DNA from 3 places in the Pantoea phytobeneficialis genome. Region 1 is predicted to be linked to each of the others. Evidence: predicted binding sites of a transcription regulator. Region 1 holds the regulator's gene; each other region holds the start of a gene.

Region 1 (4,244 bases):
TGGCGTCTGGTGATACAGCGCCAGACAGATGGCGTCGAGCAGGGTGGTTTTACCGGCGCCGGTGGCCCCGGTAATGGCAAACAAACCGTTACTGGCAAATGGCTCACGGCGAAAATCGATAAACCATTCTCCGCGCAGGGCGTTGAGGTTTTTAAAACGCAGCGTCAGGATTTTCATGCAGAGGGGTTCTCCAGCGCGGCTAGGGTGGTGCGAAACAGTTGCGTAAGGTGTGCTGCCTGGTCGGCATCCAGATCCTCTTCCAGCGCCAGACGACGCGCAAACACCTCTTCAACCTGCAATTCGCTCAGGGTTTCGTTATCCAGTCGCGCCAGGCTGCGGCTGCGCTGTTCGCGACTGCGGCGTACCAGTAGCACCTCCACCGGTAAGTTTTCCGTCAGTTGTTCCACGCGGCGTTGCAGGTCGCTCAGGTGCTCCTGAGTGGTGATTTCAATATCCAGCCACACCGCCAGTTCGCCCTCTTTTTCTTTGAACAGCGCCAGTTGCCGTTCGATATCCGCCAGCGATCCTTTCAGCATCTGCATTGGCTGGAACAGCGGGATGGTCAGCGGCGTCACGGCATCAAGGCCGGTGCTGAAATCCAGCAGAAACACGCTCTTGTCGCGGCCCAACTCATCAAAGCTGAGTGGAATGGGCGAACCGCTGTAGCGAATATGATCGCTGTCAGCAATGCGTTGTGCTCGGTGAATATGGCCGAGTGCGATGTAATCCGCCGCAGGGAATGCCTGCGCCGGAAAGGCATCGAGGGTGCCGATGTAGATATCACGCACCGAGTCGCTTTTGGTTACGCCGACGGTGGTGAGATGGCCGGTGGCGATAATCGGCAGTTTGCCCCCGAGTGCTGCGCGCTGCGCCTCTGCGGCGGCAAAGCAGTGCTGATAATGTTGTTCGATGGCTTCCAGCAGCGACAGCTGTTTTTCCCGCCCGGACTGTCCGGCCTGGCTGCGCAAAATATCGCGCGGGCGCAGATAAGGGATGGCGCACAGCAGCGCGCCTGGCGTACCGTCGCGCTGCTTCAGGGTCAGCACCTGCTGCTCGCCCTGCGGCGTAGCGCTGGTGATCACCTGCGTGTTGAGGCAGGCAAGCAGTTCGCGTGATTCATTGAGCGTTGCCACCGAATCGTGGTTCCCTGCCAGAACGATCAACTGGCAGCGGCTGGCCTGCAACGCCACCACGAAGCGGTTAAACATTTCACGCGCATAGCTTGGCGGTGAGCCGGTATCAAACAGGTCACCGGCGATAATCAGCGCATCCACCTGATGCTGGTCAATCTGCTGGCGCAGCCAGTCGAGAAATGCCTGATGTTCAGCAGCGCGACTTTTGCTGTAAAAGAACTGGCCCAGATGCCAGTCTGCCGTATGGATGATGCGCATGGATGCTCCCTGCCAGAAAAAGCGATGGGGAATTATAACGACTTCACCACGAAAGCAAAAAAAACGCCTCACGGCTGTCACATTTCTGTTTTTCCACTAAATTTCCAGGGTTGGGTTTTTCATAAAAGTGTCATAAAACTGACGCATAATGACGCCGCAAATCCCAGTGACAGCCGTCATATCAGCAGGAGTAATAATGGCTAAGCGCATTTTGGTTGTGGAAGACGAAGCTCCCATCCGTGAAATGTTATGTTTCGTGCTGGAACAGAACGATTACCAGCCGATTGAGGCGGAAGATTATGACAGCGCAGTAGGGAAGCTCATCGAACCCTGGCCGGATTTGATTTTGCTGGACTGGATGTTACCCGGCGGTAGCGGTATCCAGTTTATCAAGCACCTGAAACGTGAAGCCATGACGCGCGATATTCCGGTGATGATGCTGACGGCGCGTGGCGAAGAAGAAGATCGTGTACGCGGTCTGGAAGTGGGCGCTGACGATTACATCACCAAACCGTTCTCCCCGAAAGAGTTGATGGCGCGTATCAAAGCGGTGATGCGGCGTATTTCGCCGATGGCGGTGGAAGAGGTGATTGAGATGCAGGGACTGAGCCTCGACCCGTCATCACATCGCGTGATGTCCGAAGCCACGCCGCTGGAGATGGGACCGACTGAGTACAAATTGCTGCACTTCTTTATGACGCACCCGGAACGCGTTTACAGCCGCGAACAACTGCTGAACCATGTCTGGGGTACCAATGTGTATGTCGAAGATCGTACTGTCGATGTGCATATCCGTCGTTTACGTAAAGCGCTGGAGGTCTCCGGCCACGATCGCATGGTACAAACCGTACGCGGAACAGGGTATCGTTTCTCTGCTCGCTACTAAACGGAGTCTTTACCGTGCTGGAACGACTCTCCTGGAAGAGATTATTGACCGAACTGGTGCTGGTCTGTCTGCCGGCACTGATTTTAGGTCTGGTATTTGGCTATCTCCCCTGGCTGCTGCTGATCGCGGTCTTGGGTTTGCTGTTGTGGCATTTCTGGAACCTGATGCGACTCTCCCATTGGTTATGGGTTGATCGATCCATGACGCCGCCCGGTGGACGCGCCAGCTGGGAACCGCTGTTTTACGGGCTGTATCAAATGCAGTTGCGTAACCGTCGTCGTCGTCGCGAGCTGGGCAACCTGATCAAACGCTTTCGCAGCGGTGCGGAATCGCTGCCGGATGCGGTGGTGCTAACCACCGAAGAGGGTATCATTTTCTGGTGTAACGGCCTGGCGCAACAGCATCTCGGCCTGCGTTGGCCGGAAGACAATGGTCAGAACATCCTCAACTTGCTGCGCTATCCTGAATTCTCCCGCTATATCCGCCAGCGTGACTTTAATAAGCCGCTGACGTTGGTGCTGAATAATCAACGTCATATGGAGTTTCGCGTGATGCCCTACAGCGAAGGGCAGTGGCTGATGGTGGCGCGTGATGTGACGCAAATGCATCAACTGGAGGGCGCGCGACGTAACTTCTTCGCCAACGTCAGCCATGAGTTGCGTACCCCGCTGACGGTGTTGCAAGGCTATCTGGAGATGATGAACGATTCGGTGATGAACGAACGTTCACGCAGCAAAGCGTTGCAAACCATGACGGAGCAAACACGACGTATGGATAGCCTGGTGAAGCAACTGCTGACGCTGTCGCGCATTGAAGCTGCTCCCGCCCTCGATATGAAAGAGACGGTAGATGTGCCGACCATGCTGTTGCTGCTCCAGCGCGAAGCGGAAACTTTGAGCCAGGGGCGTCATGAGATCCATTTTCACACCGATCCGCATCTCAAAGTGCTGGGTAATGATGAACAGTTGCGCAGCGCCATCTCCAACCTGGTGTATAACGCGGTCAACCATACGCCGGAAGGGACGCGCATTGATATCAGCTGGCTACGTAATAAACAAGGTGCCGAGTTTAAGGTGTGCGATAACGGGCCAGGGATCAGCCCGGAACATCTGCCACGTTTGACCGAACGTTTCTACCGGGTGGATAAAGCGCGTTCGCGCGCTACCGGTGGCAGCGGCCTTGGGCTGGCGATTGTTAAGCATGCCCTCGGTCACCACAACGCCCGGCTGGAAATCACCAGCGTGCCGCATCAGGAAACGTGTTTCAGCTTTATCCTGCCGTCACGGTTGATCGTCGCCAGCCAGATACGGGAGAATGTGGCGCAATAAGCGTTCTGATTTCCCCGTAGCGGCACGATTTATCGCGCGCCGTTCAATTGGAACACCAAAAAACTGCGCGATAAATCGCTCAAAAGACTGCGCGATAAATCGCGCCGCTACGTGGAATCCCTGCATGAAATCGTTGCTGCTGTTCATTTTGCTGTCGTTCTCTGTGCTGGCGCAGGGGCAACAAACCATGCTGGCGGGCAATCTGAGCAGTGTCGGTTCTGATACCCTCGGTTATCTGATGACGTTGTGGGGCGAGGATTTCAGCCGTCAGTCACCGGGGGTGAATGTGCAGGTACAGGCGGCGGGTTCATCAACGGCACCCACTGCGCTGGCGGCGGGTGCTGCCCAGCTTGGCGCGATGAGCCGCCCGATGCAGGTCGATGAGCGCCAACTGTTTATCGCGCGCTATGGCTATCCTCCGCTGGCGGTGCCGGTGGCAATGGATGCGCTGGTGGTGGTGGTCAATCAGGACAATCCGCTGAAGCAAATTGCGCCACAGCAGCTTGATGCGCTGTTTTCAGTAACGCGTCTGTGCGGTGCGCAGCAGGTGCCGCAGCGCTGGGGGGATGTCGGTCTGACCGATCCACATTGGGCCACGCGTAGTATCCAACGCTACGGACGTAACTCCGCGTCCGGCAC
Region 2 (4,244 bases), 1.3 Mb from region 1:
CAGTGTGGGCAGCATCATTGGCAGGAATGCCGTACAGTTCGGCGTCACCGCCGCCTCCGCGTGGGGAACACGTTTTGTGACCCAGAAAGTCGTGGCGGTGAATCAGATGGCGTCACATATCAAAAATCTCGCCGATATGTTCAATACCACCCACAATGCATTTTCTGAATTCCGCAATGACGTCTATGTCAAACGCGTACAGTACAAACCTGATGAAGACAGCCCTCCCCTGACTTTTGAACAAAATGTCACCGGTAAAAATGCACTTCCGGGCGATCAGGCCGCGGCAATTCAGCAGATACTGACCCGATTTATCAGCTCAGCCTATCAGCGCGTTGATATTGTTGGCCGACCTGCCGAGTTTATGAAGGTCTATTTTGAAGGCGGGGCCCCGCTGGATATTTCACGTATTCAGTATGATTACCTGATCAATCTCAAGTTGCCGTAATCAGGATGACAACGCCTGCGCGCACGCCCAGGCGGAACTCCACGCCCACTGGAAGTTATAGCCACCCAGCCAGCCGGTCACATCCACCACTTCGCCGATAAAATATAATCCGGGCACATCGCGTGCTTCCAGGGTTTTTGACGATAACAGGGTGGTATCCACGCCGCCCAGCGTCACTTCAGCTGTGCGGTAGCCTTCGGTGCCGTTTGGCTGTACCCGCCACTGATGCAGGGTTTGCACCAGTTCGCCCTGCTGCTTGCTGTTGAGCTGCTTCAGGGTGACGTCAGGGATCTGGTTCAGCGCCTGCAACACTTCCACCAGGCGCTTCGGCAAAATTTTCGCCAGGCTGTTTTTCAGGCTGAGATTCGGATGGGCGTCACGCTGGATATTAATAAACCCATCCAGCGGCGTTGCCGGGGATAAATCCACCGTCACGAACTCGCCGGGCTGCCAGTAACTGGAGATTTGCAACACCGCCGGGCCAGATAAACCGCGATGGGTAAACAACAACGCCTCTTTAAATAAGGTGCCGTCCTGCGCAGTGATGGTGGTGGGTAACGCCACGCCGGATAAGGTGTTCAATTGTTCCAGCAGCGGTTTATGCAGAGTAAAAGGCACCAGCGCAGCGCGCGTCGGGAACACTTTCAAACCAAACTGCTCCGCCACTTTATAACCGAACGGTGAAGCTCCCAGCCCCGGCATCGATAAGCCACCGCTGGCGATCACCAACTTCTCCGCCTGCACCGTCATGCCGTTCAGTTGCAGGGTGTAGCCTGCGTCGTCACGCTGCACGCTCAGCACTTCGCTGCGCAACCGGAGCGTCACCTGTCCGGCTTCACACTCGGCCAGCAGCATATCCACGATTTGCTGCGCCGAATCATCGCAGAACAACTGGCCCAGCGTTTTCTCGTGATATGCGATGCCGTGACGATTGACCAGATCGATAAAGTCCCACTGGGTATAGCGCGCCAGCGCAGATTTACAGAAATGCGGGTTGTGCGACAGGTAAGCTGCGGGTTCGGTATACATATTGGTGAAATTGCAGCGTCCGCCGCCCGACATCAGAATTTTGCGGCCCGCTTTTTTGCCGTTATCAAGCAGCAGCACACGCAGGCCACGCTGTCCGGCCTGTGCAGCACAGAACATGCCCGCAGCACCCGCGCCAACAATGATAACGTCAAACTTTTCCACTGCTTTTTCTCACTTCACCCGAAAGGCGCTGATTGTAGTGATCTGTCCTCTTTGACGCCAGTGTCAAAAAAATGCCGTAAATATGTCATATTGTAAATGACTCATATTTCGGCATTTTTCCCTTGTTTAGGCGTGTGACTGGCAACATTAAGACAAAAAAAGACTATATTTCCCTTTCCCATACAGCACGTTGTCGCGGATAATGCGCCGCGTTCATGTCCTCCAAAATGGCGTAACGTTTATGCTACATCTGTTTGCTGGTCTTGACCTGAGTACCGGCCTGTTATTGGTTCTTGCCCTGCTGTTTGTATTGTTTTACGAAGCAATCAACGGTTTCCACGACACAGCCAACGCGGTCGCGACAGTTATCTACACCCGTGCGATGCGGGCGCAGCTGGCGGTTGTGATGGCAGGTGTTTTCAACTTTTTCGGTGTTTTGCTGGGCGGTTTGAGCGTGGCCTATGCCATTGTTCATATGCTCCCCACCGATCTGCTATTAAATGTTGGTTCAGCTCACGGCCTGGCTATGGTGTTCTCCATGCTGCTGGCTGCGATTATCTGGAACCTCGGCACCTGGTATCTTGGCCTGCCGGCGTCCAGCTCCCATACCCTGATTGGTGCCATTATTGGTATCGGTCTGACCAATGCTCTGATGACCGGAACGTCGGTGGTTGATGCGCTCAACCTGCCAAAAGTTCTGAATATCTTCCTTTCCCTGATCCTGTCGCCGATTGTCGGTCTGGTGATTGCCGGTAGCCTGATTTTCCTGCTGCGCCGCTACTGGAGCAGCACCAAGAAACGCTCGCGTATTCATATGACGCCAGCCGATCGCGAGAAAATCGACGGCAAGAAAAAGCCGCCATTCTGGACGCGTATCGCCCTGATTGTTTCCGCCATTGGCGTAAGCTATTCACACGGTGCGAACGATGGTCAGAAAGGCATTGGCCTGATCATGCTGGTGCTGATTGGTGTCGCACCTGCGGGTTTCGTGGTCAACATGAATGCCTCCGGTTATGACATCACCCGTACCCGTGATGCCGTCAACCATCTGGAGCAGTACTACCAGCAGCACAGCGAAACCCTGACGCACATCGTGCAGATGGTGCCGCCTGCGGTGCCTGCGCCAGAAGAGTCCATCAATGGCCCGCATGAATTCCACTGCGATAGCGCCCGTGCGCTGCCAGCGATTCAGCGAGCTCAGGGCTTACTGAACAATCTGCAAAGCTACAGTGACCTGACACCTGACCAGCGCAGCCAGATGCGTCGTCTGCTGCTGTGCATCTCCGATACCGCCGATAAAGCGGCGAAGCTGCCGGAAACCAGCGCTGACGACCAGCGTTTCCTGAACAAGCTGAAAAGCGATCTGTTGGGAACCGTTGAGTATGCGCCGGTGTGGATCATCATGGCCGTAGCCCTGGCGCTTGGCGTCGGCACCATGATTGGCTGGCGTCGTGTGGCGACCACTATCGGTGAGAAGATTGGTAAGAAAGGCATGACCTACGCGCAGGGTATGTCAGCGCAGGTGACGGCAGCGGTGTCGATTGGCATTGCCAGCTACACCGGGATGCCGGTTTCCACCACGCACATTCTGTCGTCGTCAGTCGCCGGGACCATGTTGGTTGATGGTGGCGGTCTGCAAAGCCGTACCATCAAGAATATCGCGATGGCGTGGGTGTTTACCCTGCCGGTGTGTATTCTGTTGTCCGGTTCCTTGTACTGGATTGCGCTGAAGCTGGTGTAATCACCGCTTCAGACACCGAAGGGCGACAGCAATGTCGCCCTTTTTTTATTGCCAGACCGCCATCGCGATCAGGCTGACAACCACCAGCCCACACAGCCCGCTGGTCAAAATAAATTGCCCGCGTACCCGTTCACAGCGACGAATAAACTCTTCGTCGTGATGGTCACGATAGCGCTTCTCCCAGATATAGCGCACCAGGCGCACCTGTTTGCTGGGCTGACCGTGCGACGTAAAGAAGCCAGCACCATCCACATATTGATATAACAGCGGATCGCAACCGCGTAGCACCGCCAATAACGAGCGCAGAGAAGAGAAGTAGCGCGCCATATTCACCAGACAAACTACACAAAGAGCCCAAAAAAGCGCGATAGTGCTAATCATGATCCCCTCCCGGCTGGAGACGTGGAGACGCAACGCTGTAAACGCTCCACGAGAAAGCCTTCCACTGAATGAATCGAATTGCGTTGTTTTTTTGCGAGTCCGGCGGTAAGTCATCAGGAGATGTATGACCGTCATTTTCAGTGTAGGAGATTTGGTAAAAATTTTTCCAGCGATGATTTTCGTTCACCGCGAGCGAAAAAAGCGATAACCCTTGATCTTCCTCACAGCGGCGCAGCGCCTTGCAGCATTTGTTAACAACTCTGGCTATACTGGGGGTATAACAACAAACCGCCTGCAAAGCATAAATCTCGATGGGTGGCGCTTATCGCCGTTATGCGCAAAGGATTTCGCCAGCCGTGACGTGGCAGGAATTCGGGTTGCCCCCAGAATCTTGTGAAAGGAGTTATATCATGGCTTATAAACACATCCTGATTGCAGTAGACCTTTCCCCTGAAAGCCAGTTACTGGTTGAAAAAGCCGTCT
Region 3 (4,244 bases), 1.7 Mb from region 1:
GTGGAAACAATATGGCTGGCTGGGTCTGTATGAAATCATCCCTGGCTTCCTGTTCGCCAGCATCGCGATTGTCGTCGTCAGCCTGTTGGGCCGCGCACCCTCGCAGATGGCTCAACAACGCTTTGCCGCAGCGGAAGCGGAATATCTGACCAAATAAATCCTTCTCCCGAGATGTCACCCGCCTCATTAATGAGGCGGGTTTTTTATCGCACGTTTTGCACAAGAAACGTTTCAGTGAGAATAGAAGCTGGGTAAGGGCCATTTACCTCAGTAAGCTCATCCTTGTTCCTTCTTACACCCGATTGATTAATAAATGTACTTTCCACTGACCGGACTGCGAAAACGGAGCAGCGATCTTTCATGTTTTTTAGTTGGATTAACTGGTCAGAATGATTTCCGAATCCTCCTAAAAACTTCATGCGCAGTCGAATTAATCAATTACATGATAAATAAAACAAATTTAATTTAAGCTGTGAACTGCTTACGGGGCCTGGTCACTTTTTGTTGGTCACCAGGTAAAATTACTGTTGCAAATTACCGCAAATATGATGCATTTTAATCATAAGCGTTGTCAGATGTGTGGCTAAGGTCACTGGAGTTCGCGCATGATTCGGTCCTTCAAAGGACAGGTAAATACCCTTCAACATACGCAGTTCACTGCGGGGGATTTTTTCCCTCGAAAGTTTCCTCTTCACTTTTCAAGCTTCGTTCTTTTTCAATCTCATATTTCTTACCGGTGCGTAACAGCGTTTGCGCGTTGTTGCACACTATTCTCAATGGCTCGAAACGGCTCTAAAGGAAGCCACGTCAACCTCTAAAGCGTTCACGTCATCGCAACAGGATAATCCTGAAGCGATAAATGAAACCAACTGTAAGGTGCCACTATGGGAAGACAGAAAGCAGTGATCAAAGCGCGTCGTGAAGCCCGCAGAGTGCTTCGTAATGACTCTCGCAGTCATCGTCAGCGTGAAGAAGAATCGGTCACTTCGCTGGTGCAGATGGGTGGGTTGGATGCAATTGGCATGGCACGCGATGTGCGAGACAGTTCACCAATTGAAGCCAGAAATGATGCTCAGGCGCACTATCTTAAAGCCATAGAAACGAAACAGCTTATTTTCGCGACCGGAGAAGCGGGCTGCGGAAAAACCTGGATTAGCGCAGCCAAAGCGGCTGAGGCCCTGATACATAAGGATATCGACAGGATAATCGTTACACGCCCGGTCCTACAGGCGGATGAAGACCTCGGTTTCCTCCCCGGAGACATTTCCGAGAAATTCGCCCCGTATTTCCGACCGGTCTACGACGTTCTGGTTAAACGTCTCGGCTCTTCCTTTATGCAGTACTGCCTGCGCCCGGAAATCGGCAAGGTAGAGATCGCGCCCTTCGCTTATATGCGAGGACGTACTTTCGAAAATGCCGTGGTGATTCTCGACGAGGCACAAAACGTCACCGCTGCGCAGATGAAGATGTTCCTGACGCGTCTTGGTGAGAACGTGACCGTCATCGTCAACGGCGATATTACCCAGTGCGATTTACCGCGCGGAGTGACATCCGGACTCGCGGATGCCTTGGGACGATTCGAAGAAGATGAGATGATCGGCGTGGTTCGTTTTGGCAAAGACGACTGTGTCCGTTCGGCCTTGTGTCAGCGTACGCTACATGCTTACAGTTAACCATTGAGATTTGATACACAAAACCCGGCTGCGGCCGGGTTTTTTTGTGCGCAACGTATGGTGCACAGGCAAAAAAAAAAGTCTGAACGTTAGTTCAGACTCTTCTTCAGAATGATGGCGGTGAGGGGGGGATTCGAACCCCCGATACGTTGCCGTATACACACTTTCCAGGCGTGCTCCTTCAGCCACTCGGACACCTCACCACATTTTGTTTGCCAACCTCAGCGGGTCAACGGGGCGCTACTATAGGGAGTTAGCTGAAAAGGGTCAAGCTCTATTTTCTCCTTTTTTTCTATTCGCTTAAGCTCTGAGCGGATTGCATTAGCCTTGTTCGTTTTGCCGATCCTGTCATCAAAATATTGCGTGTCAGTCACAAAAGTGTCACGGCATTGTCGCAGACTTGTCAGCGGAAACATTTGGTTATATTTGTGAATAAGGATGCTTATAAATGAAAAAGATACCTTTGATTACGGTTCCGCTTATCACCTCATTGTTCGCGACGGCAGCACTTGCTGATGCAACCAGCTACTCGCGTGCCGCCACCGGTGACCTGACTCAGCATGGTGGTGCGCGTCGCCTGACCGGTGATCAAACGGAGGCGCTCAAAGCTTCTCTGAGTAACAGTACGGCAAAAAATGTCATTTTGTTGATCGGTGACGGTATGGGGGATTCAGAAATCACTGCTGCACGTAATCAGGCAATGGGCGCAGGTGGCTTTTTCCCCGGGATTGATGCCTTACCTTTAACCGGTCAGTACACCCATTACTCGCTGGATAAGAAAACCCACAAACCGAACTACGTCACGGATTCAGCAGCGTCTGCGACCGCGTGGGCCACGGGGACCAAATCCTATAATGGCGCAATTGGCGTCGATGTGAATGGGAAAGACCAAACCACGCTGCTGGAACTGGCGAAAGCTGCCGGTAAGGCCACCGGTAACGTTTCAACTGCGGAGCTACAGGATGCAACGCCTGCGGCGTTGATCGCTCATGTCACTTCACGTAAATGCTATGGCCCGGAAAAAACCAGCGAGCTATGCCCGAGCAACGCGCTGGAGCAGGGTGGCAAAGGTTCCATCACCGAGCAGATGCTGAAAACTCGTGCGGATGTCACGCTGGGTGGTGGCGCTAAATCCTTCAGCGAAGTGGCGAAAGCAGGGGAATATCAAGGCAAGACTTTGCGTGAGCAGGCTCAGGCACTGGGTTTTCAACTGGTGGACAACCTTGACGGTATGAATGCGGTCCAGCAGGCGGATCAGAACAAACCGCTGCTGGGGCTGTTCTCGGAAGGTAATATGCCGGTGCGCTGGCAGGGGCCGAAAGCCAGTTATCACGGCAATATTGATAAGCCGGTAGTCACCTGTGAAGTGAATAAGGATCGCCCGGTCAGTACGCCAACACTGGCGCAGATGACCAAAAAAGCGCTGGATCTGTTGAGCAAAAATGACAAGGGCTTCTTCTTGCAAGTTGAAGGTGCCTCCATTGATAAACAGGATCATGCCGCTAATCCTTGTGGGCAAATTGGTGAAACCGTTGACCTTGATGAAGCGGTACAACAGGCACTGACTTTTGCTCGCGAGCATGGCAATACCCTGGTCGTGGTGACGGCAGATCACGCGCACAGTAGCCAGATCGTAGAAAATGGTACCAAAGCACCAGGCTTGACTCAGGCACTGAACACCAAAGATGGCGCGGTGATGACCATCAGTTACGGTAACTCAGAAGAAGATTCACAGGAGCATACCGGTACTCAGTTGCGTATTGCTGCCTATGGCCCGCATGCGGCGAATGTGGTTGGACTGACTGACCAGACGGACCTGTTCTTCACCCTGAAAGATGCGATGGGAATTAAGTAAGCTAATCCAGCCTAAAAAAATCCACGCGCAAGCGTGGATTTTTACGTTGGGAAAACAATTAACGCTGATGTGACAAATAGCAACGGATAGAGTGCCGACACTTTTCTGTCAGGTTTTTCGGCAGTTCATCAGATGAGAAAAAAGTCAGTTCATCGCTTTCACTGGGATCATTGATCATCACACCCGACCATTCATCAACCTGATAGAGAGCCGTTACGGCGTTGTCTCCCTCGTTGTACTCCTGGTTAAGGGTATATTCCGGCTCACAAAAAAATCCTAACAGTTGCATCCGATGTACATCAAGATTGGTTTCCTCCTTCACTTCACGTTTCACCGTTTGTTCTGGTGATTCCCCAGGATCCAACCAGCCGCCTGGTAAGCCCCAACTTCCATCCTTGCGCAGTTGTAACAGGATACGCGTCCCTGCCAGCAGTAATAAGCGGTGTCCAACCTGGCCGCGCATCTCTTCAATGTGGTTCACTTCTGTTTCCGTTCTGGCAACGATTAATCAATTGAGACTTCAACAGTCAGGTTGGCGCGCTCTTTTTTCCATATCAGGTTGCGATATTGCGAGCCAGCGATCACGTTGATGGTGTTATCTCCCTCTTTTTCACCAATTACAATCTGCTTAAAGATCTGATTGAACTCATTGGCTGCAAAAGGGGGCCACTTATAGCGATCCAGGTGTCCATCCGGCAGCTCAACCGTATGTTCCT

Evidence for each region. Region 1 encodes PhoB, which activates phosphate uptake and scavenging genes when phosphate is short. Its sites were predicted from a motif close to CTGTCATAAAACTGNCNNAT; they were not measured.
Region 2: a site for PhoB is predicted at 1,700-1,719, ahead of pitA (inorganic phosphate transporter PitA). Genes of this name have one in related genera too.
Region 3: a site for PhoB is predicted at 2,041-2,060, ahead of phoA (alkaline phosphatase). Genes of this name have one in related genera too.

The regions. Positions count from the first base shown of each region.
Region 1 covers NZ_CP024636.1:1,031,072-1,035,315, forward strand. Annotated here, with positions in the region: gene CTZ24_RS04625 (AAA family ATPase) at 1-177, opposite strand, end outside; gene sbcD (exonuclease subunit SbcD) at 174-1,391, opposite strand; gene phoB (phosphate response regulator transcription factor PhoB) at 1,588-2,277, shown strand; gene phoR (phosphate regulon sensor histidine kinase PhoR) at 2,292-3,605, shown strand; gene CTZ24_RS04645 (PstS family phosphate ABC transporter substrate-binding protein) at 3,730-4,244, shown strand, end outside.
Region 2 covers NZ_CP024636.1:4,085,679-4,089,922, forward strand. Annotated here, with positions in the region: gene CTZ24_RS19040 (hypothetical protein) at 1-448, shown strand, start outside; gene CTZ24_RS19045 (BaiN/RdsA family NAD(P)/FAD-dependent oxidoreductase) at 449-1,639, opposite strand; gene pitA (inorganic phosphate transporter PitA) at 1,881-3,380, shown strand; gene uspB (universal stress protein UspB) at 3,426-3,761, opposite strand; gene uspA (universal stress protein UspA) at 4,172-4,244, shown strand, end outside.
Region 3 covers NZ_CP024636.1:3,646,605-3,650,848, forward strand. Annotated here, with positions in the region: gene putP (sodium/proline symporter PutP) at 1-157, shown strand, start outside; gene phoH (phosphate starvation-inducible protein PhoH) at 885-1,673, shown strand; tRNA gene CTZ24_RS16810 (tRNA-Ser) at 1,789-1,876, opposite strand; gene phoA (alkaline phosphatase) at 2,122-3,528, shown strand; gene CTZ24_RS16820 (NUDIX domain-containing protein) at 3,587-4,009, opposite strand; gene CTZ24_RS16825 (hypothetical protein) at 4,033-4,244, opposite strand, start outside.